2 linked regions of the Pseudoduganella albidiflava genome follow. The protein of the gene in region 2 interacts with the protein of the main gene of each other region in a pairwise test. Links are inferred from orthologs where the notes say so. Each region holds a gene or a part of one and is shown on either strand. Other genes may lie near its edges. The genes, in order: glmS and EYF70_RS30725.

Region 1 (16,028 bases), 450 kb from region 2 along the record:
TGTCGCCGGACAGTTGCGGGCCGGCCCAGGCAACATCTACTACAGTGCGGCGAAAAGCGCTTCCGCCAGCAAAGGCATGTATGCGACCATTCAATATGGCATCCCGGCCACGGTCGGCGGATGGACGGTCACGCCGCGTGCCGGCGTCGAATATTTCAATGCAAAGTACGCGGACTATTATTTTGGCGTGCGGGCGCACGAAGCGCGCACCGGCCGCCCGGCCTATGCCCCGGGCAGCGCGTTCAACCTCGATGTCGGTGTCGACGTGCACCGCGACCTGGGCCGCCATCACACGGTGTTCGGCAGCGTGAAGTACCGCCGCTACGACGGCGCCATCAAGGACAGTCCCCTGATGGAGAAGGGCGCTTCGCCGCGGCTCAATATCGGCTACCTGTACCGCTTCTGACCGGATATGCAACGCGTCATCCTCATCGAAGACAACGAGCGCATGGCCGCCCTGGTGGCCAGCGGCTTGCGCGCCGCCGGCATCAGCGCCGACATTGCCGCCACCGCGTCGGAAGGGGCGGCGGCGCTGCGCCTGTCCACCTATTCCGCCATCGTGCTCGATCGCGGCTTGCCCGATGGCGACGGCCTGGCGTGGCTCGGCAGCCAGCGCCGCGCCGGGAATACCTTGCCGTGCCTGATCCTCACCGCGCGCGATGCGCTGCACGACCGGGTGGATGGCCTGGAAAACGGCGCCGATGATTACCTGGCCAAGCCGTTCTCGATGGTGGAGCTGGTGGCGCGCGTGCGTGCGCTCTTGCGCCGGCCCGCCGGCCTGGTCAGCCTGGTCGCCAGCTGGCAGGGCCTGCAGGTCGATCCCGCGCAGTCCAGCGTGCAGTACGGGAGCCAGACGCTGCGCCTGTCCGAGGCGGAAGCCCAGGTCCTGCTGTCGCTGGTGCGCGCCGGCGGTACGTTCCTGCGCCGCTCGCAGCTGGAAGCGGCCGCCTGGGGATTGAGCATTGCTACCACCAGCAATGCGCTGGACGTGGTGGTGTACCGGCTGCGCACCAAGCTGCTCAAGCTGGGCGCGCCGCTCGACCTGGTGGTACGGCGGGGCGTGGGCTATGCACTGGCCGGGCGCTAGGCTGGCGGCGATGCGGCGCTCGCTGGCCGGCCGGCTGCTCAGCGGCATCCTGCTGGCGGTGGGCGGCACCGCCATCGCCTTCGGCCTGCTGTTCCAGTGGATCGTGCTGAACAATTCATCGCTGATGGTGAAGGATGGCCTGGTGGGCCAGGGCGAAGAAATCCTCGACAACCTGCGCACTGGGCCGGACGGCAAGCTGCAGGTACGCATGCATGAACCCATGCAGACGGGCTACGACGCCTTCTACCGCAACCTCAAGTACCGGGTGCTCGACGCGCACGGCGCAGTGCTGGTGAGTTCCGAGCGGGACGGCCGGCCGCTGATGGCGTTCGCCGCCGCCGATGCCACGCGCTTCAGCCACAGCGACGAAGGCGGCGTGGCCCTGTCGGTCGCCACCATCCCGGCCACCCATGAAGGACAGCGCATCTATATCCAGACCGGGCGCAGCGACCGCTTCGCCGACCTGGCCATCGAGGCGATCACGCCGGCCGTATTCCAGAGCGCGGCGCTGGTGACGATCCTGGCCGTGCTGTCCCTGTCGGTGGTGCTGGTCTGGCTGACGCGGCGTGCCCTGCGCCCGGTGCGGGCCATCTCCATCGAAGCATCGCGCATTTCTCCCGACAGCATGGAACGGCGCCTGCCCACCGCGGGCCTGCCGGAAGAAATCGCGCCGCTGGTGAACGCCTTCAATGCGGCCCTCGACCGGGTGCAGGAGGGATACCGCAGCCAGCAGCGCTTCATTGCCAACGCCGCCCACGAACTGAAGACGCCACTGGCCGTGCTGCGCGCCGAGATCGAACTCGATGGCCATCGCGGCCATGAACGCTACCTGCGCGATATCGACCTGATGGCCCGCATCGTCCAGCAACTGCTGCAGCTGACCGAAGCGGCGGAGCGCTCCAGCTACGCGTTCCGGCCTGTCGACGTGGTGCAGATCGCCCGCGAGGTCTGCGATTTCCTGGCGCCGCTGGCGGCATCTTCCCGGATCGTGCTGGCACTGGACGGAGACGCGGATTGCGTGCTCGCGGCGGATCCTGGCGCGCTGTTCGGCATGCTCAGGAACCTGGTGGAAAATGCGCTGCGCTATTCCCCGCCGGGCGGCATCGTGACGGTGGAAGTGGCCGCCGGCCGCCTGCAGGTGAGCGACCAGGGCCCGGGCGTGGCGCCGCAAGAGGTGGCCTTCCTGTTCGAGCGCTTCTGGCGCAGCCAGGCGCGCCAGACCGATGGGGCCGGGCTGGGCCTGGCGATCGTGGCCGAAGTGGCACGCAACCATGGGTGGAACGTGCGCTACCGGCCGAACCTGCCGGCCGGGGCGGTGTTCGTTGTCGGATTCAATGAGGACGGATCGGCCCCATGATTTTCCTGCTACGCTAGCCGCCATGCACATCGGCCAACATCCCACGCATACCCTCGAATTGCGCGTACGCGAACTGCCGCAACTGTTCAATTCACTGGATCCCACTCCCTTCCTCAATCGGGACCTGGATCGCTCCTGCGAGGCCTATATCGAGAACTGGGCGTTGCCCCTGCCGTTCGACAGCCGCCTGCAACTTGTCATCCATGTCGAGCAGCCTGTCTCGGCCGCGGAAGCAGGCGAATTGCTGGCCGATGCCATCCACAATCACTACGGCTACAAGATCGAACTGGTGCGCGGAGAACTGGGCCAATTGCTGAGCCAGGGCCGCGCCAGCCTGGCGATCGGCCTTGTCTTCGTCGCGGCCTGCCTCACCGCTGGCGAGCTGATCTCCGGTGCATTCCCCGGACACGCCGCGAAGATTGCACGGGAAAGCCTGACCATCATCGGCTGGGTGGCCATGTGGCGACCCGTGCAGATCTTCCTCTACGACTGGTGGCCGTTGAAACGCCGCATCCGGACGCTGGAAAACCTGCGCTTTGCGCGGGTATCGGTGCTGCCTGGCCAAGGTACCGGCACGGCTGCCGGCTAGATCGGACCACCACCGGCAACTGTTCGCCGCGCTGTCATCATTCGGTCATCAAGCGGTCACGAGAGGGTCATTTATCGACATTAAAATCTTGTCGTTTTGCAACCCACCAGGCATAGGACCCAGCAATGAACAAGCCGAACGACTTGACGCCCGCAGTGATCGCGGCGGACGACACCGACAGCACTTCGTCGAATCACTTCAACGCCGTGCTCAGCGCACGCCTGAGCCGGCGCAACATGCTGCGCGGCGGGTTTGCCACGGCAGCCACCGCGGTCCTCGGTGGCATGGGCCTGGCCGGCTGCGGCGGTTCGGACGACGATCCCGTGATGCCGCCCACCACCAGCCCGACGCCGCCTGCCCCGGCGCCGGCTGAAAAACTGCTGGGCTTTGCCGCCGTGCCGAAGAGCCTGGCGGACAGCGTCAGCGTGCCGGCCGGCTATACCGCCACCGTGCTGTACGCGCTGGGCGATCCGCTCCGCGCCAGCACCCCGGCCTACAAGAACGACGGCACCGACGCCGATTTCGACAACCGCGCCGGCGACCACCACGACGGCATGGAATTCTTCGCGCTGTCCGCCACCGGCACGCCATCGACCACCGCGTCGGACCGCGGCGTGCTCGCCATGAACCACGAGGCGACCACCGACGAAAAACTGTCGTCCCACTTCCTGCACGCGAACGGCGGCACCACCAGCCTGCCGCGCCCGGCCGCCGAAGTGGACAAGGAAGTCGCCGTCCACGGCATCAGCGTGGTCGAAGTGAAGAAGACCGGCACCACCTGGGCCACGGTCACCGATTCCACGTTCAACCGCCGCATCACGCCGCTGACGGACGTGGAAATCGGCGGCCCGGCACGCGGCAGCGCGCTGCTGGTCACCAAGTACTCGCCGGATGGCACGCGCACGCGCGGTACCCTGAACAACTGCGGCAACGGCCGCACGCCGTGGGGCACCTACCTGTCGGGCGAAGAGAACTGGTCCGGCTACTTCGCGCGCTCGGCCACCGACGATGCCGCCCGCGACGCCAAGAGCGTGGCTTCGCTGCGCCGCTATGGCCGCAACCAGGGCGCCACGTCGCGCCACGGCTGGGAAACCGCCGGCACGGACGACAAGTACCAGCGCTGGGACATCAGCAAGAAGGGCGCTTCGGCCAACGGCAGCGACGACTACCGCAACGAGATGAATGGCCAGGGCTACATCATCGAAGTCGATGCCTACGACAAGACCAAGCCGGCCAAGAAGCGCAGCGCGCTGGGCCGCTTCGCGCATGAAAGCGCCGCGTTCGGCATCGCCACCGCCGGCCAGCCTCTGGCCGTCTACATGGGCGACGATTCGCGCAACGAATACATCTACAAGTTCGTTTCGGCCGCCGCCTGGGCCGCCGCCGACGCCACCCCGACGGACCGCATCGCCACCGGCGACAAGTACCTCGATTCGGGCAAGCTGTATGTCGCCAAGCTGAACGCCGACGGTACCGGCCAGTGGATCGAACTGTCGATGGACAATCCGCAGATCAAGGCGTACGCCGCCTACCAGTTCGCCGACCTGGCCGATGTGGTGGTCAACGCGCGCCTGGCGGCCGATGCCGTGGGCGCGACCAGGATGGACCGCCCGGAGTGGTGCTCGGTCAACCCGGCCAACGGCGAGATCTACTACACGCTGACGAACAACTCGAACCGCAACGTCAATCCGAGCGGCTCGTCGCAACTGGCACCGGATGCGGCCAACCCGCGCGCCTACACCGACATGAAGGGCAGCAGCGCGCAGAACGGCAATCCGAACGGCCACATCATCCGCTTCAAGGAAGGCACCGGCGCCGGCGCGGCCACCACCTTCCAGTGGGATGTGTACCTGTTCGGCGCCGAGAGCGGCGCGGATGCGACGAAGATCAACCTGTCGTCGCTGACCGCCGACCAGGACTTCTCCAGCCCGGACGGCCTGGCGTTCCTGAAGAGCACCGGCATCTGCTGGATCCAGACCGACGATGGCGCCTACACCGACGTGACGAACTGCATGATGCTGGCCGCCCTGCCGGGCCAGGTGGGCGACGGCGCCAAGACCACGCTGACGTACGACAAGGCCGACGGCAGCAAGCTGGCTGTGGATACCTTCGTGGGCAAGAAGGCGACTCCGGACACGCTGAAGCGCTTCCTGGTCGGCCCGGTGGGGTCGGAAATCACCGGCATCACGGAAACCCCGGACGGCAAGGCGCTGTTCGTCAACATCCAGCACCCGGGCGAAAGCACGTCGCTGGCCAATATCGCCGATCCGACCAAGTACACCAGCCAGTGGCCGAGCAACGCCGGCTACGGCCCGGGCAAGCGTCCCCGTTCGGCAACCATCGTCATCACGAAGAACGACGGCGGCCGTATCGGTACCTGATCGCCCCACGGCGTGAACGAAAAAGCCGGCGCTTGCCGGCTTTTTTTCGTTCGATGTCGTGCTTCGGGGCGCTCGTTCGCCGCCCGCTCAAATGAAGCCCGCGTTCGCGGCGGCCATTGTTGCCAGGACAGGCGCCGCTCACCGCGGCGCCGGCCGGTCAGTTGAAGACGCTGTACGAATCAGGATTCACGGCGCGGTAGGCAACCAGTTCAGCGCGCACCTCGGCGCGGGTCTTGCCTTGCGCGCCGGTGTCGATCGGCTGCGCCGGATATTGTTCCCCATGGACCAGTTCGCCACGCTGCCGGGCGATCAGCACCTCCGCTTTCACTTGTTCGCGTGTCTTGGTGGAGACGGTCTCGAACGTGTTTCCTGCGTATTGTTCGCCATAAGTCGCGTAGCCTGCGGCGGCATTGCGCTCGGCAACGATCTCGACACGGGTAATGCTGGCGCCTTCATGGGCCGACACGGCGGCGGAAGCGGACAAGGCGATGGTAGCGACGATGGCGGCGATGGTTTTCATGGTACGGCTCCTTGAAATGATTGGTGTAAGTTCGTCTCCTCGCCTTTTAAGTAGCCAGCAATTACATAGCACACTACTTATTTGACGCTTGCCGGGTTTGGCGGAAGACCAGTGAACGCACTTTACATCGCGCACGATCAAATAGCTAGCTAAATATCACTATGGATGCGATAGCGTTTTCTGGCGCGATGGACCGGCTTGGGCGCATTGGGTGAAAAGCAGGCCCCTGTTGCCGCACCGCGACAGGGGCGCGCTGGTAGATCAAATTCCTGAAAACCAATGGACGAAGCAAACTTGTTGGTTTGTAATGGTTCGATAGTCACGTCGACATCGATTGATACCTGGACATCCTCCAGCGATGCATCCCATTGTTACCACGGCCAAAAACCACCATGACTTCAATAAAACGCCTCGGCCTGATCACCGCAACCGCTTTCCTGGCATGCAGTGCGACGCCACTGCTCGGCGCCAGCCCGACATCGGCAGCACAGGCTGCGCAATCAGCAAAGAGCGCGACGGCGACGCAACGCATGGCGAAGCTGGCCGCCGACTATTACCAGTTCAACGGCCGGTTCGAACCGCTCTATGCCACCTATGCAGGAGATAACCGTTTCGATGACGAGCTTGGACTGAGCATCGCGCCTGCCGAGCGAGCCCGGCGCCATGCCGCCTATCGCGGATTTGCCACGCGGCTCAAGGCCATCGCACCCTCCCAGCTCAGCTCAGCAGACCAGATCAGCCACGAGATCATGGCGTACGAAATCCAGACGGTGCTGGACATGGCGTCGTTTCCGGATCACCTGATGCCGATAAACCAGATGGGCGCGATTCCGATGGAACTCGCCATGGTGGCGGATGGGAAGGGCGCGCTTCCGTTGGCGACACCGAAGCACTACGACAATTTGTTGCGTCGGCTGGTCCAGCTCACGCCATGGATCGACCAGGCCATCGCCAATATGCGCGCAGGAATCGAGGCCGGTGTCGTCCTGCCAAAGCCGCTGATCGTCTCGACACTGCCGCAGTACCGCGACCTTGCCACGACCGACATCGAAAAGAATCCGTTCTATGCCGGCATCAAGAACCTGCCGGATAACTTTTCGGCGGCCGAGAAAGCCAGGATCACGAAAGCGTACCAAAGCGAGATCACCAACCGGCTCCAGCCGGCACTCGCCAGGCTGGCAGCTTTCATGGAGAAGGAATACCTGCCGGCAGGACGTTCCACATCCGGCCTCTCCGACCTGCCGAATGGCGCAAAGTGGTACCAGCAGAATATCGCTTTTGCCACCACGACCCGGCTGACGCCGGACGAGATCCATGCGATGGGACTGGCCGAGGTGGCGCGCATCCAGCAGCAGTTCGCTGTGGTGGGTCCGAAGATGGGTTACCAGGGACCAGCTGCCGAACTACCGAAATGGGTAGCGGGCCAGTCCCGATACAGGCCGTTCAAGAATGACCAGGAAATCCTCGAGGTGTATCGAAAGCTCGACGTGGCCGTGGCATCGAAATTGCCTGCCTTGTTTACGCTGGTACCCAAGTCGCCATTGGAGCAGCGCCTGGAGCCCGAACTGACGCGGGCAACAGCGTCCGATCATTACACGGGACCGAGCACCGACGGAAAACGTCCAGGCATTTTCTGGTCTGTCGTGAATGACGCGAAGGAATACGACCGCACCAAGATGACCAGCCTGTACCTGCACGAGGGCAGGCCTGGTCACCACTTCCAGGTCGCCCTTCAGGTGGAAACACCCTTGCCGGACTTCCGCCGCTTCGGCGGCAATAACGCCTTTGCGGAAGGTTGGGCACTGTACGCGGAAACCCTGGGCAGCGAAATGGGCCTGTACGAAGAACCCGACCAGTATTTCGGGCACCTCAACAGTGAGCTGCTGCGCGCGGCACGCCTCGTGGTGGACACGGGTTTGCACGCGAAAGGGTGGAGCCGCGAACGGGCGATCGACTACCTGAAGGAAGTGAACGGTTACACGGACCAGGTTGCCAAGAGCGCCATCGAACGCTACATGGCGTTGCCCGCGCAGGCGCTCGGCTACAAGGTGGGTTCACTGAAGATCCAGGCGTTGCGCAAGCGTGCCGAGGAAGCCTTCGGCAAGCGCTTCTCGCTTCCTGCCTTTCACGCCGTCGTGATTGGCGACGGTTCGCTTCCTCTTGCCGTGCTGGAGCGTAAGGTGGAGCGCTGGATAGCAGAGGCCAAGTGAATGATGGTTTTCGCGATGGGCGACTTTTGACGGCGTAGTCGCCCAGGGCAGGCAGCGGGTTACTGCTCTATGGCCCGCTGCCGTTGTGGCTCATTTTCAGTTTGTGGCGCACTCATCGTTTCGCCACACCGCGTATCAGCTGACTATCGCTTATAAATCACAACGCTCCTTTGATCGTCGTCCAGAATTTGCCAGCATGGAACTCGGCTACCGTCCAGAAAGGCCCATCGAGCATCGGTGCACCGATCTGGGATGAGCTGGCAAAATCGAGGCCGTCGAATGACTGGCAAGTTCCGTTGACAAACAATGGCGCGCTGCATTTGGGGCGAACCGATTTTGTTGTCGTGGTCACGTTTGCGCCTGTCCGCAAATAGTGGGATGCGAAATCCGTTCCCCACGCCTGCGAGTCGCAGCCAACCGAGCGGACCGCTGCGTTGCGGGTGAACCAGCAACGTCGGGGAAACAGGCCGGCGTTCGCCAGCGGGTAAGTTGGCGGCGGTTCTTCAGGATTGAATCCCGCCGGCGCAAAATTGCCGGCGCCACCCCACATCGAGCCACCCCCGGCGTGCCCGAAAATTACCATGTCGGCGATTGGGGAAGCCCCGCCGTTGGAAGTAAGTTCGAGATCCACATCGGGCTCGGTGCTCGACACGCTGCCCGGATAAAACAGTGCAGCAAGGTTTGCATGGTTAGGCTCGGCAGTGGCGTCGAACAGATGGATGCTTAACGTTGAACCCGTGGTCGCAGTCAGGTTCGAGATATCGAACTGGTCGCCTTTGTTGATGTAGAGCTCATATCGCGCGTTGAAATTGGCCGGTGGCGCGGCCAGGGTCGCCGCACGCATGCTGACCGGCCGAATGCATTTCCAGTCGTTGAAATGGGCGCCGGCCTTTTTCGCCAGGCCACCCAGGGTATCGGTGTCGCTATCCGACGTGGCCGTGTCGCCGTCGGTTTTCCAGCGGCGCAGCACCGGGAGTGCATCCCGCGACACGATATCGCGGACCGCCCCGGCACCCAGGACCGCTGAACCCGGGGCAGGCATCAGTTGCGCTGTCACCCGGTCGGCTTCGTGCTCTGCCTGGTCCCCGGCGCGGCCGAGCATGATGTTCCCCGGCGTGGGGCCTGCGCCAGCCTGCTGAACCACATGCGTCAATTCGTGCGCCAGCAGGCGGGCGCCGTGCGCGGTACCCGGCGCAAACTGGCCTGCGTTGAAGACGATATTCCGGCCAACCGTGTAGGCGTGGGCGGAAACGGCCCGGGCCGATTCCGCCGCGTGGCGATCCGTATGCACCCGGACATGGCCGAAGTCATGGCCAAAGCCTGCCTCCATGCGGGCCCGCGTGGCAGTGTCCAGCGACTGGCCCGGCGCGCGCAGCACGCTGGCGACGCTGGCAGCGGCGTCGGCCTGGCCCGGCGCAACCGTTCCGGATGAAGGGCGGCCATGCGGTGCCACGGGCATGGGCGACGTGGCGATACGCGGTTGACGAAATACATGAACGGGCGCCGCGCTGGCTGGCCGTTGCGCGCCCACGACACCGATGGCAAGGCTGGATCTGGCCTGGCAGCGGGGACACGAACCGCCGCATGCACACGAATGCGGTGGCGCCGGGATGCGTTCAGGTTGAGTGACAGGTGCTGGGGCCGCGTGGCGCTGTACGAGAGGACCGCCGGTACGGCCGCCCGATGATTTTTTCTGTTCCAGTGCCAGCATGACATGCTCCTCTTCATTGAAGGAACCAGCCCGACGGTGGCCCGCATTGCCGGACCTTGGTGCGGCGATGTTAGCACGCGCGGCAGGGGGAGGTGGTGGTGGCGGGATCGGAGGGGTGCTGCAGGCCGGATGCGCCGGGCGAGGTTGGCGTGTGCCCGGCTGGCGTGTCCTCTACATCCGTGTGCTGAGGGGGCAAGAAGGCAGGTGGCCGCCAGCAGCGCAGATGGACTGGGTTCAGCAGTTCAACAATGAGGCGGCGCAGGTCGCGTAACGTGCCGGCGCATCAGAGGGTTCATGTATGTGTGGGGCGAAAAACACGGCGCTGAGTTGCTCGGGCCGTGTCCCGATCCGCAAACAATAAGCTGGTCGGAGTAACGGCCGCTTCCCGCAGCCGGAAGCGGCCAGTCGCAGCGTTCACTGTACATGGGCATCCCTGTTGCCGCCACCCTTGGGCTGGTGGCTGGCAAGGCCCGCTCCGACCAACCTGATTCCGCCCCGACCAACCGTATTCGCGCTAGTCACAGCGGAAACCGCCCTTACTCCACCGTCACCGATTTCGCCAGGTTCCGCGGCTTGTCCACATCCGTGCCCCGTGCCAGCGCGGTGTGATACGCCAGCAGCTGCAACGACACCACGTGCAGGATCGGCGACAGGCAGCCGTAGTGTTCCGGCATGCGGATCACGTGCACGCCTTCGCCAGAGGTGATGCGCGAATCGACGTCGGCGAACACGTACAGCTGGCCGCCGCGGGCACGCACTTCCTGCATGTTCGATTTCAGCTTCTCGATCAGCGCATCGTTCGGGGCGATCGTCACCACCGGCATCTCTTCCGTCACCAGCGCCAGCGGGCCGTGCTTCAGTTCACCGGCCGGGTAGGCTTCGGCATGGATGTACGAAATTTCCTTCAGCTTCAGGGCGCCTTCCAGGGCGATCGGGTAGTGCATGCCGCGGCCCAGGAACAGCGCGTTTTCCTTGCGGGCGAAATCCTCGGCCCAAGCAATGATCTGCGGTTCCAGCGCCAGCACGGCGGAGATCGCCGAAGGCAGGTGGCGCATGTCCTTCAGGTGCGCGGCTTCTTCTTCGTCGGTGAGGCGGCCATTGACTTGCGCCAGCGACAGCGTCAGCAGGAACAGGGCGGACAGCTGCGTGGTGAAGGCCTTGGTGGACGCCACGCCCACTTCGACGCCGGCGCGGGTGATGTACGCCAGCTTGCACTCGCGCACCATCGCGCTGGTGGCCACGTTGCAGATCGTCAGCGTGTTTTCCATGCCCAGCGAGCGGGCATGCTTCAGCGCGGCGATCGTGTCGGCCGTTTCGCCGGACTGGGAAATCGTCACCACCAGCGTGGACGGATTCGGCACGCTGTCGCGGTAGCGGTATTCGCTGGCGATTTCCACGCTGACCGGCACCTTGGCGATCGATTCGATCCAGTACTTGGCCGTCAGGCCCGAGTAGTAGCTGGTGCCGCAGGCCAGGATCAGCACGCGGTCGATTTCCTTGAAGACCTTGTGGGCGCCGTCGCCGAACAGCTCGGGCATGATGCCGGTCACGCCTTCCAGCGTATCGCCCACCACGCGCGGCTGCTCGAAGATTTCCTTCTGCATGTAGTGGCGGTACGGGCCCAGTTCCGCGGCGCCGGTGTGCGCGTGCACGGTTTTCACTTCACGCTCCACCTGCTTGCCGTTCACGTCGACGATCCAGGCGCGGCCCAGTTGCAGGTCAACCACGTCGCCTTCTTCCAGGTAGATGATCTGGTCGGTGGTGCCGGCCAGCGCCATTGCGTCCGATGCGACGAAGTTCTCGCCCTTGCCAAGGCCGACGATCAGCGGCGAGCCTTGGCGCGCAGCCACCACGCGGTGCGGTTCTTCGCGGGAGAACACGGCGATCGCATAGGCGCCATGCAGGCGCTTGACGGCCTGCTGCACGGTCTCGAACAGGTCGCCGGTGTACAGGTGATCGACCAGGTGGGCGATCACTTCGGTGTCGGTCTGGCTCTGGAACACGTAGCCCAGTGCCGTCAGCTCGGCGCGCAGTTCGTCGTGGTTTTCGATGATGCCGTTGTGGACCAGCGCGATGCGGGCGTTATCGGAATTGGGCGAGAAGTGCGGGTGGGCATTGTGCGAGGCCGGCGCGCCGTGCGTGGCCCAGCGGGTGTGGGCGATACCGGTGAAACCTTGCAGGCCGACTTCCTGCATCTGCTTTTCCAGTTCCGCCACGCGCGACGTGCTGCGCGAACGCTGCAGGCGGCCATCCGTGTGCAGCGCGACGCCACAGGAATCGTAGCCACGGTATTCCAGGCGCTTCAGGCCTTCGATCAGGATCGGGGTGATATTACGTTGCGCTACCGCGCCGACGATGCCGCACATGGTGACCTCTACAGTGAATGTTGATATGTCGACAATGGTAGTCCACTGGGATGGAAATATGCTTACTTATTATGTCGATATATGAAATAATATTTCGTCATTAACTAGTCATGAAATATTATTCCGTCCAAACCCGAATTCTGTTCTTATATTTCTCACGCAGCCTCTGGCATATCGATACAGAAAGGAAGACATGGAGATTTCACTGGATGAGCTGGACCGCCGCATCCTGAATGCGTTGCAGGAAGACGCCGCCATCACCAATGCGGAACTGGCGCAGGTCGTGCATGTGTCCGCCCCGACCTGCCTGCGCCGCGTCAAGGCGCTGCGCGATGCCGGCATCATCGAGCGCCAGGTGGCCATCGTGGCGCCCGACAAGGTAGGCTCGCGCTTGACGGCCATCGCCGAAGTCACGCTGGACGTGCAGGCGGCGGACAGGATGGCCGAGTTCGAGCTGCTGGTGGCGCAGGAAGCGGCGGTACTGCAGTGCTACCGGGTGTCGCCCGGACCCGATTTCGTGCTGGTCGTGCAGGTCGGCGACATGCCAGCCTATCACGCGCTGGCCCATCGCCTGTTCACGAGCCATGCCAATGTGCGCAACGTGAAGGCGTATTTCTCCACGTTCCGCAGCAAATTCGAGACCCGCATCGCCGTTTGACCGGCCGGCTTTATCCATGGTTATCCACCGCCATCCACAGGCTGCGCACGTGCTTGTCCACCGCCTTTTCCACTGCTGATACCCCGGTTATCTCCAGCTTATACAAGGTTATGCAGGCCCTTATACCGGCTTGATCACAAGGTTTTCCACAAAGTTTCCCACAGCCGTGTGCACCGGTCCTTGGCTGCCAGGCCATGGGGCGCGGCATTGCTGCAGCCGCGTGCACCCGTATGCCGGGCAAGGGCCCCAGGAATTTTCGGCTGTGCGTAAATGGGGTGGTTATTCCCCGACGCCCGGAGACCACGCCGCCACCTCCATCCTGGAGACACGACAGACGCTCGTCGTGCCAAATGAGCAGGCAAGGCAGCTTGCGGGAACGTTTGAAAGCCACCTGCCCACATGTTTTCCCAGGGCTTTTCCACAAACTTATCCAGCGCTGCCGCCACATCAAAAACACCGATTTACAAGCCATACAGGGCTATCCACGGCTTATCCCGGCCTTTTGCTCAGGCTTGCCCACAACCTTATCCCCATACGGGCATCGATAGCATGTTTACCGGCGATTCCAGCCTGCGTACGACATTGCACACTGGCTGCCCACCGGTTTTACCTGGGCTTGTGCACACGCTTGTCCACAGCGGGGCCGGGCGGCAGGGGCTAGAATGGCGCATGAATTACCTGGCCCACGTGTACCTGGCCCGGCATACCGATGCGGCGATGGTCGGCGCGATGCTGGGCGACTTCGTCAAGGCGAACGATGTCGCGGCGTACCCGCCCGAGATCGCGCGCGAAATCACGCTGCACCGTCATATCGACAGCTATACGGACAGCCATCCGGCCGTGCTGGCGTCGAAGGAATTGTTCGGCGAAGGCCGGCGCCGCTATGCGGGCATCGTGCTCGATGTGTTCTACGACCATGAATTGAGCCGGCACTGGCACCAGTGGTGCGACGTGCCGCGCGCGCTGCTGATCGCCCGCTTCTATGACGCGCTGGCGGCGCACGAGCCGATGCTGCCGCCGCGGCTGCGCGAGATGCTGCCCTACCTGGTGCGGCAAGACTGGCTGGGGGGTTACGCCACGTTCGATGGCGTGGAAGGGACGATCGCGCGGGTATCGCGCCGCCTGAGCCGCAATGGCGAATTGCTGCGCGACGGCGTGCAGGACCTGGTGCGGCACCGCGACGCCATCGCGGCAGGTTTCGAGCGCTTCTTCCCCGACCTGGTGCGGTTCGCGGAAGAGCGCAGGGCGCAACTGCTGCTTGCCTAGAACTGCTTGCCTGGAGCTGCTTGCCTAGAACTGCGTACTTATAGCTGCTTGCCTGGAGCTGCTTGCTTGGCGGCGTGCCTGGCCAATGACTGCCAGGCTGCCGTACCTGCCTGTTGCTTACTTCTTGGCCTTGACCGGACGCTGCCAGCCTTCGATCGTGACCTGCTTCGGCCGGGAAATCGTCAGCATGCCGGCCGGGGCGTTCTTCGTCAGCGTGGTACCGGCACCGATCGTGGCGCCGGCGCCCACCGTTACCGGGGCCACCAGCTGGCTGTCGCTGCCGATGAAGGCGTTGTCCTCGATGATGGTGCGGAACTTGTTGGCGCCGTCGTAATTGCAGGTGATGACGCCGGCACCGATGTTGACGCGCGAGCCCACTTCCGAGTCGCCCACGTAGGCCAGGTGGTTGGCCTTGCTGTGCGCGGCCACCTGGCTGTTCTTGATTTCAACGAAGTTGCCGACGTGGACATCCTCGCCCAGCGTGGTGCCGGGGCGCAGCCGCGCATAGGGCCCGATCAGCGATTTCGGGCCGACGGTGGCGCCCTCGATGTGGCAGAACGGCTTGATCTGCGCACCGGCTTCGATCGTCGCGTCGACGATCACGCTGTGCGCGCCGACCGTCACGCCATCGGCCAGCGTGACCTTGCCTTCGAAGACGCAACCGACATCGATCGTCACATCGCGGCCGCAAACCAGTTCGCCGCGGATATCGATGCGGGCCGGGTCCAGCACGGTCACGCCTTTTTCCAGCAGCGTGCGCGCCAGGTTGTTCTGGTGGATCCGTTCCAGCTCCGCCAGCTGCACCTTGCTGTTCACGCCCAGTACTTCCCATTCCGCGGACGGATGCGCGGACACGACCTCGACGCCATCGGCGACGGCGCGCGCCACGATGTCCGTCAGGTAGTACTCGCCTTGCGCGTTCTTGTTTTCCAGCGACGCCAGCCATTTTTTCAAGTGGCCGGTGGGGATGCACATGATGCCGGAATTGATTTCCTTGATGGCGCGCTCTTCTTCCGTTGCATCCTTTTCTTCGACAATGCGCACGATGCGATTATCCTCGCGAACGATGCGCCCCAGGCCGAACGGATTTTCCTGCACCACCGTGAGGATGCCCAGCTTGTCGGCACCGGCCGCATCGACCAGGCGCTGCAGCGAAGAAGTGGTGGTCAGCGGCACGTCGCCATACAGCACCAGCGTGGGTACCGCTTCATCCAGCACGGGCAGCGCCTGCATCACCGCATGGCCGGTGCCCAGTTGCGGTTCTTGCAGCGCCGCGGAGATTTCAACGCCGCCGCGTGCCTTCTGCTCCTCGAGAGCGGACAGCACCGTGGCGCCCCCATGCCCGTAAATCACACATAATTTAGCCGGGGCAAGGCCACGCGCCGTATCGATCACGTGCGCCAGCAACGGCTTGCCTGCCACCGGGTGCAGTACCTTGGGCAGGGCCGATTGCATGCGCTTGCCCATGCCGGCAGCGAGAATGACAACGTTCATAAGCTGAATTCGTTAAGTTAATAATATGTAAAAGTTTAACATGCAGACATCGTCCTACCGTACGTGGTTCCTGGTTGCCCTGCTGGCGCTTGTCGCGGCGTGCAGTTCACTGAAACTGGCCTATAACAATGGCGACACGCTGCTGTACTGGTGGCTGGACAACTATGTCGACTTCGATGACGAACAGAGCGACCAGGTCAAGAAGGACATCAACGACCTGTTCCGCTGGCACCGCAAGACCCAGTTGCAGGATTACGTGCACGTGCTGCAGCGCGCCCAGCAACAGTTGCGGGGCAATCCCACGCCGGCGGACCTGCGCGCCGACTATGACGATATCCGCGCCCGCACCCAGGCGCTGTTGCTGAAGGCGGCGCCGGACATCGCCGACC
Region 2 (15,893 bases):
CGTCGTCGCCTTCCTTGCGCAGTTCTTCCGCATACGCCTGCGCGTCGTCCTTGCTGTAATAGCCGCGGTACGCCACGCAGCCGGCGATCGGGAAACACCACTGGATGGGACGCAGGGAAAGTTCCGGTGTCGCGACCACGTTCCACACCACGAAGGGGCGGTTCAGGGCCGCGTATTGCTTGTAGCTGGCGTTGTCGGGCAAGCCCAGTTCGCGCACGGCGAACTTGCGGATCGTGACAGCCTTTTCCAGCCGTGCACGCAGTTTCGGTTCGGTGTTGGGATCGCCCAGCCAGTCATCGATGGGGCGCGAATCGGACCAGAGCGAATACTGGCCTTGCGCCGCCTGGAAGTAATACTTGACCTGGGCGCAACCGGCCAGCAAGGCGGCGCACGAAAGCCCTGCCACGAGGTACCTGGCACGTATGTTTAAACGGGCAATCTTGCGCATGCTTCCTACTCATGAGACACGTTCGACTTGAACCAGTGTATCGTAAAAAGTCGGCGCGCGGCCCATGTCGGTCAGGCGCTGGCTGGTCACCTCATTGGCATTCTTGCCATCGCGCGCAAGCTTTTTCCACCAGATTGACAGGCCCACCACGAGCCCCTTGCGGGCCTTTTCCGTGACCCGGGCCTTGCATACGAACGAGCCACGATCGTTGAAGATGCGCACCATATCGCCGTGGTTGATGGCACGTGTTATCGCATCGTCAGGATGGATGTCGAGCTGCGGCTCGCCTTCCGTCGCACGCAGGCTTTGCACATTGACAAAGGTGGAGTTCAGGAAGTTGCGTGCCGGCGGAGATATCATCGCCAGCGGGTATTTTGCTGCAAGATCGGGGGTAGATGCCGCCGATTCATAGTTTTCGATGTAGGTCGGCAGGGGCTCCAGGCCATCCGCCTGCATCGCTGCCGAAAAGAATTCGCATTTGCCCGAAGGTGTGGGGAATTTGCCATAGGCAAATGGCGCATCCGGCATGGCCAGCTTTTGCCAGCCCTTCTTCTTCAACGCATCCCAGTCGAAATGAATGGCTCTTGCATCATCCTTGCGGAAGGCATTGGATGCCAGTTCATCATCCGTCTCCGCGAAGCACGGATTGGTAAAGCCCATGCGGGCAGCCAGCAGCCGGAAGATTTCCGTGTTCGGTTTTGCTTCGCCCAGCGGCGCGATGGCCGGATTGTTGGCCATCATGTACAGGTGGCCGTAAGCCAGGTGCGCATCGGCGTGCTCCAGCTGCGTGGTGGCCGGCAGCACGATGTCGGCGTAGTCGACGGTATCGGTCTGGAACTGTTCCAGCACCACCGTGAACAGGTCTTCGCGCGCGAATCCCGCCTGCACTTTCGACGAGTCCGGCGCCACCGCCACCGGGTTCGAGTTGTAGACGATGACGGCGTCCACGCGCGGGCCGAACGCCGGCGACGCGGGGCGCAGCAGGTCGTCCCCGATGGTCGTCATGTTGATCGTGCGGGGCAGCTTCTTCAGCAGGTCCGGGCGCTGCAGCGCGGGCTTGTTGGTGGGGAACGATCCGGACGTCGACAGCTGGATGCCGCCCGCGGCGTGCCGCCACGCGCCCACCAGGGCTGGCAGGCAGGCGATGTTCCGTACCGCCATGCCACCGCCGCGCACGCGCTGCACGCCATAGTTGACGCGGATCGCCACGGGCTCGCCGGCCTTTGCAGTCTGGCCGTACAGGCGCGCCAGCTCCAGCACCTGTTCTTCCGGAATGCCGCAGGTGGCGGCCGTGCGCGCCGGCGTCCACTCGGCGGCGCGCTCCTTCAGTTGCTCGTAGCCCAGCGTGTACTGCGTGATGTAGTCGTCGTCGACCAGGTTTTCGGCGACCAGCACGTGCATCATGCCCAGCGCCAGCGCGGCATCCGTGCCCGGCATCGGCGCGATGTGCAGGTGGCACTTCTCGGCCGTCAGCGAGCGGTAGGGATCGATCGCCACCAGCTTCGCGCCGCGCCGCTTGGCTTCCTGCGCGCGCATCCAGAAGTGCAGGTTCGAGGCGATCGGGTTGCCGCCCCAGATCAGGATCAGCCTGGCATCCTGGAAGTGTTCGAGATCGGTGCCGATCGAACCGCCGATCGTGTACTTGTAGCCGGTGGCCCCGGCCATCGCGCAGATCGTGCGGTCCAGCAGCGAGGCACCCAGCTGGTGGAAGAAGCGCGACGACATGGATTCGCCCTGCAGCAGGCCCATCGTGCCGCAGTAGCTGTACGGCAGGATGGCTTCCGGCGCGCTGTCCGCCAGCGGCTTCAGGCGCGCGGCGATCTCGTCGAGCGCGGTATCCCAGCTGATGCGCTCGAACTTGCCCTCGCCCTTTTTGCCGACACGGCGCAGCGGGTACAGCAGGCGGTCCGGCGAGTAGGTGCGCTCGGCATAGCGGGACACCTTGGTGCACAGCACGCCGGCCGTGGTCGGGTGATCGGGATCGCCCTTGATCTCGGTGGCGACGCCGTTTTCGACGGTGACGAGGATGGCGCAGGTATCGGGGCAGTCGTGCGGGCAGGCTGCGCGCACTTGGGTGGCGGTCATGGCGGCGATGAAACGGAGAGGAACAATCCGCTATCGTAAACCATCCGGGCGCTCTTGCGGGCCCGCCGCGCGGGTGGCCGCGAAGCCGTTACAAAGGCTACAATGTTCCTTCGCTCATTGGCATGTTACCGGCGTGTTTGGCGTACGCGCCCCTATCCGGGGCGGCAGAGAATAACTGGAGAGCCAGATGAAACTTGTAGAACCGATCATTGCATTTCAGTCCGAGCTGCAGGACATCCGCCGCGACCTGCATGCCCATCCCGAACTCTCCTACGAGGAAGTGCGCACCGCCGACGTGGTGGCCGCGAAACTGGGCGAATGGGGCATTCCCGTGGTGCGGGGCCTTGGCGTGACGGGCCTGGTGGGCATCATCAAGAACGGCACCTCCGACCGCGCGATCGGCCTGCGCGCCGACATGGATGCGTTGCCGATGCAGGAAGTGAACACCTTCCCGCACGCCTCGCGCCACCCCGGCAAGATGCACGCCTGCGGCCATGACGGCCACACGGCGATGCTGCTGGGCGCGGCCTACCACCTGGCGCGGCAGCGCGATTTCGACGGCACGGTGTATCTCGTGTTCCAGCCGGCCGAGGAAGGCGGCGCCGGCGCCCGCAAGATGATCGAGGATGGCCTGTTCGAACGCTTCCCGATGGAAGCCATCTACGGCATGCACAACTGGCCCGGCTATGCGGCCGGCACGATGAATGTGTGCACGGGGCCGATGATGGCGTCGTCGAACGAATTCCACGTGACGGTGCGCGGCAAGGGCGCGCACGCGGCCCAGCCGCACAAGGGCATCGACCCGGTGATGATCGCCGTGCAGATCGCCCAGGCATGGCAGACCATCATCACGCGCAACAAGAGTCCGCTGGATACGGCCGTGCTGTCGATCACGCAGATCCATGCCGGCAGCGCCACCAACGTGATTCCCGACACGGCGCAGCTGGTGGGCACCGTGCGCACCTTCACCACGCCGGTGCTGGACCTGGTCGAGCAACGCATGCGCACGCTGGCCGAGGGCATTGCCGGCGCATTCGAGGCGGAAGTGGATTTCGCGTTCAAGCGCAACTATCCGCCGCTGGTGAACCACGAGAAGGAAACCGCCTTCGCCGTCGAGGTGATGAAGGCCGTGGTGGGCGAACAGAACGTGGATGCCGATGCCGAGCCGACGATGGGTGCCGAGGACTTCGCCTTCTTCCTGCAGGAAAAGCCCGGCTGCTACATTTTCATCGGCAACGGCGACGGCGATCACCGCACCGGCGGCCACGGCCTGGGGCCATGCGTGCTGCACAACGGCAGCTACGACTTCAACGACAACCTGCTGCCAGTTGGTGCCAGCTTCTGGGTGCGGCTGGTGGAAACGGCGTTACCGCTGCGCTAGTAACCGGGCTCAGGCCGGCAACTGGTCCGGCGCGTCGCCCACGCGCTGGCCCGGATTCAGGCGCTCCAGCGCCAGCAGCGCGGCCGCATGGTCCGCTTGCGGATACTCGTCCCCGATCGATTCGTAGCGCTCCGTCACCAGGCTGGTGACCGGCAGCGCGATGCCGGCCGCCGCCGCCGCGGCCAGGATGTTGTGCTGGTCTTTCAGTTGCGTGGCGACCTGGCCGCCCGGCAGGAAATTACGGTCCAGCATGCGCTGGCCATGCACTTCCAGGATGCGGCTTTCGGCGAAGCCGCCCCGGATTGCCGCGCGCACGGCGGCGGGATCGGCGCCCGCCGCCTGGGCCAGCAATAACGCTTCCGCGACGATATTGATCGTGCCGCCCACTATCAGCTGGTTGCACAGCTTCGAGACCTGGCCCGCGCCGGCCGGGCCGACCCGGGTGACACGGCCCATCGCTTCGAAGACCGGACGGGCGTATTCGATGTCCGCCTCGGCGCCGCCGGCCATGATCGCCAGCGTTCCCGCCTGGGCTCCGCCGACGCCGCCTGATACGGGCGCATCGACGAAGCGGCAGCCGGCCGCCACCAGGCGGGCATGGAATTGCTGCGCTTCGGACTGGCGGGTGGAACTCATGTCGATCCACAGCGTGCCCTGGCGCAGTGCGGCCAATGCGTCATCGATGACGGTACCGACCACCGGGCCGGCTTCCAGCATGGAAATGACGATATCCGCGTCGCGCACGGCATCGGCCAGGTGCGGCACGGCCATGGCGCCCTCCGGTGCGAGGCGTTCTGCCTTGCTGAAGGTACGATTCCACGCGCTGACGGGTAAGCCGGCGTGCAGCAACCGGCGGACCATCGGCTCTCCCATCAAGCCGATACCAAGAAAAGTTATTTTCGTAAAGAATGCCACTTTATTATCGCTCCATGTCGTTGCGTATTTATCTAGCAAGATGGCGTCGATTCTACCCTTTAGGTGCCCTTCAGCTTAAATCCGCCGAGCCCGCTACAATATTTGGATTGCCGTATCGCTACGGATACAGCATGTCACTTGAGAGAACAGGCACATGAAAAAAACAATCGCGGCCGTGGCCGCACTGATGGCGGCCCATGCCGCCTTCGCGGCCGATGGCCAACTGATCGACGGCGTGTATGGCGAAGCCGCCACCGCTTCGAAAATCCGCATGGCACGCGTGGGCGTGACCAAGGACTGGAACCCGAACTGGAGCTGGTTCGACTCCGGCAACACGCACCTGACCGGCTACTGGGATGCCAGCGCCGGTTACTGGCAAGGCCGCCAGTACAAGAACGTCCCGGGCGACAAGCAGCACATCGTCGATATCGGCTTCACGCCGGTATTCCGCTTCGAGAACAAGAACAAGCTGGGCTTCTATGCCGAAATCGGCATCGGCGCGCACTTGATGTCCGAAACCTATAACAACAACGATGACCGCCTGTCGACGGCATTCCAGTTCGGCGACCACATCGGCATCGGCTATGTGTTCAACAAGAACTGGGAAGTTGCGGTGAAGATGCAGCACTTCTCGAACGGCAGCATCAAGAAGCCGAACAGCGGCGTCGATTACGGCGTGGTGAAGCTGGCTTACCGGTTCTGATCCGGAACCGCCCGGAAGAAGCCCGCCTCGGCGGGCTTTATTTTTGGCGCAGGCGTTGCAGGAACCCTGGCAGCAGGTTGAACAGCCTGACCTGCAGGTGCAGCTGCCACGGGAAGACGCAGCATGCCTCGCGCCGCGCGATGGCCGCCACGATGCGCCGCACGGCTTGCGCTTCGGTTTGCAGGAACGGCTTGCGGCGAGCGTCGCCGCCGTTCAGTTCGCGCAGGCGGGCGGTGTCGACATAACCGGGCACGATGACGGTGACGGCGATGCCGAACGGTTCCAGCGCCTTGCGGAAGGTATCGCAGATCGCGATCGCGGCGCGCTTGCTGGCGCTGTACAGCGAGGCACCCGGATAGTCCTGCAACAGGCCGGCGATGGAGGCAACGGCGGCCAGGTGCCCATGGCCTTGACGCCGCATGTGCCGGGCGGCGATGTCGAACGCATCGTACAGGCCGCCGACGTTGGTGGCGAGCACCGGCAGCGTGGCTTCCGGATCGGCGGCGATGCCTGCCGCGTCGGTGTACTGGCCGGCGGTAACGACCAGCAGGTCGACCGGGTTGAAAGCGCCGATGGCGCGTTCGAGCGCCGCGCGGTCGGTGATGTCCACGGCCTCGATCCGCACTTGCGGATGACCTGCAAGCGGGTGCCCGTCCAGGCGCGAGGTATCGCGTCCGCACAGGGCCAGCGTGGCGCCCTGCCCGGCATAGTGTTCGGCCAGCGCCAGGCCGATGCCGCGCGTGCCGCCGATGATCATGATCCTTTTCATGGCAGCTGCCGCCCCGTGTAGGCCGCGTGCCCTTTCCGGTAGCCGTACTGCCACTGGGCTTCGACCTGGGCGCGGTAATCGTCGTAGCTGGCGGGCGCGATCAGGCGGAAGCGGTTCTCCCGCCAGCGGACCCGCTTCTTCAAGCCGTGGCCGCGCAGCGCTTGCGCCATGTCCTGCGTATCGATCCACACGTCCGCGGCCTGCCCGTGCACCGCGCGCAGCCGCGCATCGCCATCGATGCCCAGCACCGCCCGCCATGCCGGCGCCACCAGCCAGGGATCCGGCCGGCCCTTGCGTTCCATCGCCACGCTGGCGGCCAGGCGCCGCGCCAGCTCGATCGGGAACAGGTCGATCACGCCGCCGGTGTAGTGGCTGGCCCCATGCTGGTGGCAGCGGAAGTAAAACATGTCCGACAGCGAGGTGCGGACCGCGTCCTCCAGCGGCATCGCGCTGTCCACTTGCAGGACGGGTGCGATGGCGCCGTCGCTCCAGCGCGGGTCGGCCGCGGCGGCGGGAGTGCCGCTGGCCAAGGCGGCCACGCGGGCATCGCCGAACACGGTTTCCGCGAACAGCGCGCGGCCGCCGCGCGGCTGGCCCACCTCTTCACGGTTGAACAGCAGCTTGCCGCCGACGATCGCCACCGCGGGCGCCGCCTGCCCGGATGCGGGGGGCAAGGGCAAGCCGGCAGGCAGCTCGAACAGGTAGTCGTCGAACAGGTCGGGGATGAGCGGCACGGAAGACCGGCGCATCCAGCGCCGCGCCGCGCCGGCCAGCATCGGCAACGGTGCCGCGCGCGCGGTCGATTGCAGGCTAGCGAGGAATGCGTGCACTTGCCGCGACGCCAGCCATTCCTTGCGCGCCGCCGCATCGGGCAGGCGCGCGATGGTGGCCGCCGCCACGGCGCCTCCGCACGTTGCCAGCAGCAGGTCCGGCGCATGGCCGGTGTCCTCGGCTGCCGCGTGGATGCCGAGGTAATAGCCGAAGCGGAAACCGCCACCGGCCAGGACCAGGCAACGCGCGTATTGATGCGTTTTCTCCATGCCCTGCATAATGCCCAAATGCGATTACCACGACAAGGCAAGGCGCCATCGGCGCGGGCACGCGCCGTCCACCTGCTGGGCAACTGGCTGGTGTTCGGCCTGTGCTACCCGCTCAGCCATACGATTGCCGCGCGCCTGCCGGCGCAGCACAGCGTGGCGCTGCCGCTCGATGCCGCCGTGCCGTTCTGGCCGTGGATGATCGTTCCCTATGCCAGTTCCTCGCTGTTTTTCGTGCTGGTCTTCCTGCTCGTGCGCAGCGCGGAGGAACTGCGCGTGGCGAGCCGGCGCATGCTGCTGGCAACGGTGACGGCGGCACTGGTGTTCGCTGTCTATCCGGCCCGCTTTACTTCGGCACGCCCTGCCCTCGACAACCCGTTCCTGGCCGCGGCCTACGGGTTTCTCGATATCGTGGACCAGCCCTACAACCAGCTGCCTTCGCTGCACGTGGCTTACTGCCTGCTGTTCTGGCTGGCGTTGCGGCCGCTGGCGGGGGGCTGGCGGCGCCTCGCGCTGGCGGCGTGGCTGATGCTGGTGGCCGCGAGCACGCTGTTCACCTGGCAGCACCATGCGGCCGACGTGCTGGGGGGACTGGCGCTGGGCGCGGCCGTGGCCTGGCTCGTGCGCCCCGGCGCGACCCGTCGTTCGACGGTCGCCTTTTACTACACGATCGCGGCCGGCATCACGCTGCATGCCGGCTGGTTCGTGCTGGGCAGCTGGCTCGCCCTGTATGCCGCCGCTTGCCTGCTGCTGGTGGCGCTGGCATACGCCCGGCGCGACGCGCGCTTTCTCCGCAAGGACGGTGGGCGCCATGCGCTGGCCGCTTGGCTGCTGTACTGGCCTTACCTGGCCGGGTATCTGCTCACATGGGCGCTGGTTCGCTACCGCGAGCGCGGCCGCGCCGCGTTCATCGAGCTGGCGCCAGGCCTGTTCGTCGGGCGGCGCCTGTCCGCCGCGGAAGCGCGGCGCCTGCCGGAAGGTTGCAGCGTGATCGACCTGTCGCCGGAGCTGCCGGAAGCCGCGGCCTTGCGCGGCGCGTGCTATCACCATGCGCCGCTGCTCGACCTGCATGCGCCGCGCCCGTCGCAGGTGCGCGCCGTGCTGGCATTGCTGGCCGAGCAGCACCGGCCCGGCCGCGCAGTGTTCCTTCACTGCGCAATGGGTTACAGTCGCAGCCGTTTCATCGCCCGTCTCTATGCAAGGAAAAACCACCGATGGCTTTCTCGATCTACCAGTTGAAACCGCGCTTCCAGCAATTGCTGCGGCCATTGCTGTCGTCGCTCGCCCGCATCGGCGTGACGCCGAACCAGGTAACGCTGGCGGCGATGTTCCTCTCCTGCGCCTATGGCGCGGCGCTTGCCGCCGCCCCGGATAGCGCGGCCCTGTGGTATGGCTTGCCGGCCTTCCTGCTGTTCCGGATGGCGCTGAACGCCATCGATGGCATGCTCGCCACCGCGACCGGCAACAAGACCAGCCTGGGCGCGGTGCTCAACGAGATGGGTGACCAGGTGTCCGACGCCGCCCTGTATCTGCCGTTCGCGCTGGCGGCCGGGATATCGGCCCCGCTGGTGGTCGGGGTGGTGGTGGCGGCGCTGCTTGCCGAATTTGCCGGCGTGCTGGCGCAGGGCATCGGCGTGGCGCGCCGTTTCGACGGGCCGATGGGCAAGAGCGACCGCGCCTTTGCCCTGGGCGTGATCGCGCTGCTGATCGGCTCAGGCGTGACGCCCGCCTGGAGCAATGGCCTGCTGTGCGTGGTCCTGCTGCTGTGTGTGCTGACGATCGTCAACCGGCTGCGCCAGGCGCTGCGGCTTTGCGTGCCACCGACACGGTGAAGATGCCCTCCACGCCGATCAGCGTGGCGATCTTCTCGCCACCGGCCACGCGCACCAGGGCATCCATTTCCGCCTGGGGGCGGGGTCGCATGCGCCACGCTTCGCCACGGTGGTTCGTCAGCGTGCCGGCGATCATTTCCAGCTGCGGGTGCCACGGCTGCGCGGTATAGATCAGGTGCCCTCCCGGACGCAGGCTGGCGAAGACGCCTTCCAGCGAGCGCAGCACCATGGCATTGTCGCTGAACAGTTCATACAGGCCGGATACCACGGCAATGTCGTAAGTGCCCTCTTCGCCCGCATAGCTGGCGCTGTCGAACGCATCGCGCCGGCGGCAATCCACTTTCGCCTGCAGCTGCAGGCTCGCGGCCAGCGCGCGTGCGCGGTCGACGTTGTGCTGCGCATAGTCGCACAGCGTGACTTCGATAGGGCGGTCCTGGAATCGCTTGACGGTTTCCAGCACATAGCGCGCGGAACCGGACGCGATGTCGAGGATACGCAGCGGAGGTTGGGCGGGGTTCACGGCCGGGTGGGCGGCGATGCGCTGTGCCAGCAGGTGCTGCAGCTGCACCTTGCGCACGCGGATACCGCGCCAGCCCACCGCGTCGAGATAGCCACGGTCCATCACCGCGCCGAACATCAACTTCCCGCCAGCCTGGTTGCGATACACATAGTCCAGCGACTCGCCGGAATCGAAGCCGTGCGTGAGCCCCACGCGCATGCCGTCGCTCAGTGGTCCGAGCGCCTTGAGCATTCGGCGCTGCAGGGCATACGACGCACGGGTGAGCGGATTGCCGTATTCATTGCGTTGCAGTGCCGCGTAGGCCCGGGCGCTGGCGCTCGCGCTGTCCGCCTGGAGGTAGTGCGTGGGCGGCAGCGGCTCGCGTGCGTAGCATGCGGCGATGAACTCGCGGCATGCGGCCAGGGCCGCCGACATGTCGCGCTCATAGAGCACGGCGTGATAGCAGTCGCGCAGCTGGACATAGCGTTTCAGCGGCGAGGACAGCCGCTCGAAGAATGCCTTTTGCGGCCCCTCATGGACAACGTAATCCTTATCCGCCGCCAGCATCAGGACGGGAGTGTCGATCGCGGCCGCGTCTTTCACGATGCGCTCCGCGGTATCGGCGAGCTCCAGCAGGATCTGGGCGGAGATGCTCTTGGCGATCAGGGGATCGGCCGCGTAGGCATCGGCTTCCTGCTTCGAATGGGTGAGCATCCCCGGGCGGATATAGCTGGTGACGAACAGGTCGGGCTTGAAGCGGCGCGCGAACCGGAGCGCCGGCTTGGCCAGCGGCACGTACAGCTTGATCTTGAACGCGGCGGCGGCCATGACCAGCCCGCGGATGCGCGGCGCATAGTCATGCAGCCACGTGGCCGCCACTACCGCACCGACGCTGTTCGCGACGACCAGCATGTCTTCGCGCGCGATGCCGTAGCGCTGCGCAATGTGGGCGACGAAAGCATCGAGGTCATCGACCAGCGTGGCGAATCCGGGCGCCGCACCCCGTTCTCCCGGCGAATGGCCATGGCCACGCGCGTCGTAGGCGAAAGCCCAGTCATCCCCATAACCGAACTGTTCGACCAGGGGCGCGATCCGGCCCGAATGCTCGTGGCCCCGGTGCAGGAACACGAGGGCGCGCTGCGGGCCGTCGTTGCGCGGCGCTTTCGGTTGCCACGCGCGGTAAAACAGCCGGGTGCCATCGCTGGCATCGAAGCCGGCTTCGGAAGTGGTCCACGCTGCCGGATGTTCGCTTTTCATGAGGTTGTGCCTTCCATGGTAATGACCAGAATGTACAGCAGTGGCGCGGTGACGACGAGGCTGTCGATCCGGTCGAGAATGCCGCCGTGCCCGGGGATCAGTTGTGAAAAATCCTTGATGCCGAGATAGCGCTTCGCGGCGGAGAACATCAGGTCGCCGGCGAAGCCCCCAACGGACAGGAGCAAGGCGTACGCGGCCATCCTGGCGGGTGAGCCAAGCTGGAGGTAGCTGCCCAGGACCAGGGTCAGCAATTGCGAAACGGCCACGCCGCCGGCAAGGCCCTGCCATGTCTTGTTCGGGCTGATAGTGGGCGCGATCCTGTGGCTGCCGAACAGTTTGCCGCCGATGAACTGGCCGATATCGTTGAGGGCGGTAACGATGAACAGGTAAAAGAGCCATGCCAGGCTGGCAGCGGGGCCGGCCGGGATGTCGATGAACCGCACGATCGACCACGCTGCCGCGATCGTCAGCCACAATAAAAGATAGACGAGTGACGGTTTGACTGCCCGGGCGCGAAAGAACAGGAATTGCGCAACGATGAGCGTCGGCAGGGCGACCGGCAGCACCGCGGGCACGAGCAGGTGAAGGGTGGTCGCCGCGCCGACTGCGAGCGCGGCATTGCGGCGGAAATGCGACGACGGGTCATCGGCATACGGCGCCAGTTCACGCACCGCCAGCAGGCAGATCAGTCCTGCCAGCAACCACGGGCCAAGCGGGTACAGCAGCAATGCGATCGTGACGACCGGGAAGATGCGCCACCATGCGTTGACCTGGTTGCGCAAGCTGCCGGTGGGAGCGGCCAGCCGCTGCACCAGCAGCGAAGTAATGCCGAGCAAGCCATACAGGGCGGTCATGGCGATGCCGATTTGTGAACCGGACGAAAGGAACGGGAGCATGGCGACGCTTATGGGATGACAACCCTTCATTATAGTAAGCGTACGCGTGAGACCGGTTGTCGGCAATCAGGAGCGAGGCCGGGCACTGCCCGGCGGAGGAATCAGCGGCGTACCCCGGACTTCGAAGAGCATTAAAACCGGTGACAGTGAACTGAACCCTAAAAGTTGGACACCAACTTTTGGGGTTTTTCATGGCGAAATACAGTGTGCAGTTCAAGCAAGAGGTGGTCGATCGATATCGGGCCGGCCCGTTAGGATGCGTTCGTCTGGGCAACGAGATGGGCGTGGATCCTAGCCTGGTCTATTTGTGGGTCAGGCTATACGACGCTCATGGCGTGGGGGGCCTGGAGAAGAAGCAACATAGGCACAGCGCTGAGGGCAAGCTGTCGATATTGCAGCACATGTGGAAACATGAGTTGTCATGTTTCGAGACGGCCGTGATTTTCAACGTGCGCCACACCGGCAGCATCGGCCAGTGGGAGCGCTGCTATCATAGCGGCGGTATAGATGCGCTCAGTCCCCGACCGCGCCAGAGACCGAAGAAAATGCCCACATCCCAGCCGCCCGCGCCGCAAACGCCTCTCGATGAAGAGGCCAAGACCCTTGAAGAGCTTCTCAAAGAAGTGAACTACTTGCGGATGGAGAACGCCTACCTAAAAAAGCTGGATGCCTTGGTTCAGGAAGAGAAGCAGCAGCGTGCGATAGCGCGCAAAAAGCGAAAGTAATCACTGAACTGAGGCAGCGTTTCCCTTTGGATGGCTTGCTGGAAGTAGCAGGCCTGGCGCGCAGCACTTACTACTATCAGCAGCAAGTGGCCAAGCTAGGCGATCGTGACGAGGCCTTAAAAAATCGTGTTCAGGGCGTCTTCGACGGCAACCACGGGCGCTATGGCTATCGCCGTGTGGCCGCTGAGATCCGCAAGGACGGGCATAAGGTTAACCACAAACGTGTACAGCGTTTGATGAGCGAGCTCGGCTTGAAATCGCTGGTGCGGCCGAAGAAGTATCGTTCTTACAAAGGCGAAGTGGGCGAAGCTGCAGATAACCTCTTGGACCGCGATTTTGAAGCTGCGGCCATGCACGAGAAGTGGGTAACTGATGTCACGGAGTTCAATGTCGCTGGCAAAAAACTGTATCTCTCGCCGGTGATGGATCTGTGCAACGGCGAGATCATCGCCTTCGAGACGAACACCCGGCCAGTGCTGAGCTTGGTTACCAACATGGTTAAAAAAGCCCTGCGAAAGCTCGGCAAAGACGACAAGCCAATCCTTCACTCAGACCAGGGATGGCACTATCGGAAGCCCGCTTACCGGAAGGCGCTGGAGGATAAAAATGTCGTGCAGAGCATGTCTCGCAAAGGAAATTGCCTCGATAACGCTGCCATGGAGAGCTTCTTCGCCGTACTCAAGACTGAGTACTTCCATCTGCAGAAATTTGCCAGTATCGAGGAGCTGAAGAAAGGCCTGGTGAAGTACATCCGCTACTACAATCACAAGCGCATCAAGCTTAGGTTGAACGGGCTGAGTCCTGTGCAGTACAGAACTCAGCTCCAAGTAGCATAGCTAACAAACCGTCCAACTTCCTGGGGTCACTTCACAGGCTCCGATTTTCTTCGAAAGCTTCCTGGAAACCGGTGACAGGCTCCGATTATGTTCGAAAGGTTCTCGAAATCGGAACCTGTCACCGGTTTCATTGCAGGTTTCGCGACGAAATCGGAGCCTGTCCCCGGTTTCGTTGGTACTTCCGCGGCGAAATCGGAGCCTGTCCCCGGCTTTCGGCAACGAGAAATATGTTCCGGAAAAGCAAAAAACCCCCGCCAGATCACTGGACGGGGGTTTTTCTATATAACAGCCTGACGATAACCTACTTTCACACTGGTTGCAGCACTATCATCGGCGCAAAGTCGTTTCACGGTCCTGTTCGGGATGGGAAGGGGTGGGACCGACTTGCTATGGTCATCAGGCATGACTTGTACGCAGTGCCGTCCCCTGTGGGGCAACGTCACTGCTCAATCCGGAAGAAGTAAAGCGAGGGTAACTCTCATCAAAGAGTAAATGCGAGGAATCATCATTGATTCATAACCGTCAAGGTTATAGGGACAAGCCGTACGGGCAATTAGTATCAGTTAGCTTAATGCATTACTGCACTTCCACACCTGACCTATCAACGTCCTGGTCTCGAACGACCCTTCAAGGAGCTCAAGGCTCCGGGAAATCTCATCTCAAGGCAAGTTTCCCGCTTAGATGCTTTCAGCGGTTATCTCTTCCGAACTTAGCTACCCGGCAATGCCACTGGCGTGACAACCGGTACACCAGAGGTTCGTCCACTCCGGTCCTCTCGTACTAGGAGCAGCCCCCTTCAAATTTCCAACGCCCACGGCAGATAGGGACCAAACTGTCTCACGACGTTTTAAACCCAGCTCACGTACCACTTTAAATGGCGAACAGCCATACCCTTGGGACCGGCTACAGCCCCAGGATGTGATGAGCCGACATCGAGGTGCCAAACTCCCCCGTCGATATGAACTCTTGGGAGGAATCAGCCTGTTATCCCCAGAGTACCTTTTATCCGTTGAGCGATGGCCCTTCCATACAGAACCACCGGATCACTATGTCCTACTTTCGTACCTGCTCGACTTGTCGGTCTCGCAGTTAAGCACGCTTATGCCATTGCACTATTAGCACGATGTCCGACCGTACCTAGCGTACCTTCGAACTCCTCCGTTACACTTTAGGAGGAGACCGCCCCAGTCAAACTGCCTACCATGCACTGTCCCCGATCCGGATAACGGACCAAGGTTAGAACCTCAAACAAACCAGGGTGGTATTTCAAGGTTGGCTCCACGAGAACTGGCGTCCCCGCTTCAAAGCCTCCCACCTATCCTACACAGATTGGTTCAAAGTCCAATGCAAAGCTACAGTAAAGGTTCATGGGGTCTTTCCGTCTAGCCGCGGGTAGATTGCATCATCACAAACACTTCAACTTCGCTGAGTCTCGGGAGGAGACAGTGTGGCCATCGTTACGCCATTCGTGCAGGTCGGAACTTACCCGACAAGGAATTTCGCTACCTTAGGACCGTTATAGTTACGGCCGCCGTTTACTGGGACTTCAATCAAGAGCTTGCACCCCATCATTTAATCTTCCAGCACCGGGCAGGCGTCACACCCTATACGTCCACTTTCGTGTTTGCAGAGTGCTGTGTTTTTATTAAACAGTCGCAGCCACCATTTTATTGCAACCCTGTCACCCTTCCACAGTAAAGTGGTCAAGCTACTGGGGCGTACCTTTTCCCGAAGTTACGGTACCAATTTGCCGAGTTCCTTCTCCCGAGTTCTCTCAAGCGCCTTAGAATACTCATCTCGCCCACCTGTGTCGGTTTGCGGTACGGTCTCGTATGACTGAAGCTTAGAGGCTTTTCTTGGAACCACTTCCGATTGCTTCGCGCCACATGGGCGCTCGTCCCAGTCCCTTGAATTACGTGCCCGGATTTGCCTAAGCACCTTCTATGAACCAGAAACTGACTATTCCAACAGTCAGACAACCTTCCGCGATCCGTCCCCCCATCGCATCATACGACGGTGCAGGAATATTAACCTGCTTCCCATCAGCTACGCATCTCTGCCTCGCCTTAGGGGCCGACTCACCCTGCTCCGATGAACGTTGAACAGGAAACCTTGGGCTTACGGCGTGCGGGCTTTTCACCCGCATTATCGCTACTCATGTCAGCATTCGCACTTCTGATACCTCCAGCATCCTTTACAAGACACCTTCGCAGGCTTACAGAACGCTCTCCTACCATATAGATCAAGTAATAAATTACGAGAAATATATCCGCAGCTTCGGTGACTGGCTTAGCCCCGTTACATCTTCCGCGCAGGACGACTCGATCAGTGAGCTATTACGCTTTCTTTAAATGATGGCTGCTTCTAAGCCAACATCCTGACTGTTTTAGCCTTCCCACTTCGTTTTCCACTTAGCCAATCTTTGGGACCTTAGCTGGCGGTCTGGGTTGTTTCCCTCTTGACACCGGACGTTAGCACCCGATGTCTGTCTCCCAAGCTCGCACTCATCG

Evidence for each region.
Region 1: the proteins of EYF70_RS30725 (region 2) and glmS interact in binary tests that used the Escherichia coli proteins (3 or more experiments, as listed by UniProt). The link is inferred for Pseudoduganella albidiflava from one-to-one orthologs.

Annotation. Positions count from the first base shown.
Region 1 is NZ_CP036401.1:6,923,891-6,939,918, reverse strand. The notes cover bases 9,807-12,801. They hold glmS (glutamine--fructose-6-phosphate transaminase (isomerizing)), read right to left. Parts: upstream 12,222-12,801; coding sequence 10,392-12,221; downstream 9,807-10,391. Other genes in these bases: EYF70_RS28795 (Lrp/AsnC family transcriptional regulator), read left to right, coding at 12,415-12,801; EYF70_RS28805 (eCIS core domain-containing protein), read right to left, coding at 9,807-9,855. Outside these bases: EYF70_RS28840 (MipA/OmpV family protein), read left to right, coding at 1-406; EYF70_RS28835 (response regulator transcription factor), read left to right, coding at 413-1,087; EYF70_RS28830 (sensor histidine kinase), read left to right, coding at 1,068-2,444; EYF70_RS28825 (hypothetical protein), read left to right, coding at 2,467-3,033; EYF70_RS28820 (PhoX family protein), read left to right, coding at 3,159-5,414; EYF70_RS28815 (DUF4148 domain-containing protein), read right to left, coding at 5,572-5,934; EYF70_RS28810 (DUF885 domain-containing protein), read left to right, coding at 6,327-8,144; more of EYF70_RS28805, read right to left, coding at 8,302-9,806; more of EYF70_RS28795, read left to right, coding at 12,802-12,879; EYF70_RS28790 (acyl carrier protein phosphodiesterase), read left to right, coding at 13,549-14,145; bifunctional UDP-N-acetylglucosamine diphosphorylase/glucosamine-1-phosphate N-acetyltransferase GlmU, read right to left, coding at 14,263-15,639; EYF70_RS28780 (DUF6279 family lipoprotein), read left to right, coding at 15,680-16,028. UniProt on the Escherichia coli protein: Catalyzes the first step in hexosamine metabolism, converting fructose-6P into glucosamine-6P using glutamine as a nitrogen source.
Region 2 is NZ_CP036401.1:7,373,242-7,389,134, reverse strand. What follows is about bases 6,609-9,468. They hold EYF70_RS30725 (phosphatase PAP2 family protein), read left to right. Parts: upstream 6,609-7,359; coding sequence 7,360-8,577; downstream 8,578-9,468. Other genes in these bases: EYF70_RS30715 (bifunctional alpha/beta hydrolase/class I SAM-dependent methyltransferase), read right to left, coding at 9,121-9,468; EYF70_RS30720 (CDP-alcohol phosphatidyltransferase family protein), read left to right, coding at 8,553-9,170; EYF70_RS30730 (patatin-like phospholipase family protein), read right to left, coding at 6,609-7,341. In the rest of the region: EYF70_RS30760 (aminopeptidase), read right to left, coding at 1-448; EYF70_RS30755 (molybdopterin-containing oxidoreductase family protein), read right to left, coding at 458-2,533; EYF70_RS30750 (M20 aminoacylase family protein), read left to right, coding at 2,721-3,914; EYF70_RS30745 (NAD(P)-dependent oxidoreductase), read right to left, coding at 3,924-4,775; EYF70_RS30740 (acyloxyacyl hydrolase), read left to right, coding at 4,984-5,532; EYF70_RS30735 (SDR family NAD(P)-dependent oxidoreductase), read right to left, coding at 5,570-6,301; more of EYF70_RS30730, read right to left, coding at 6,298-6,608; more of EYF70_RS30715, read right to left, coding at 9,469-10,926; EYF70_RS30710 (phosphatidate cytidylyltransferase), read right to left, coding at 10,923-11,822.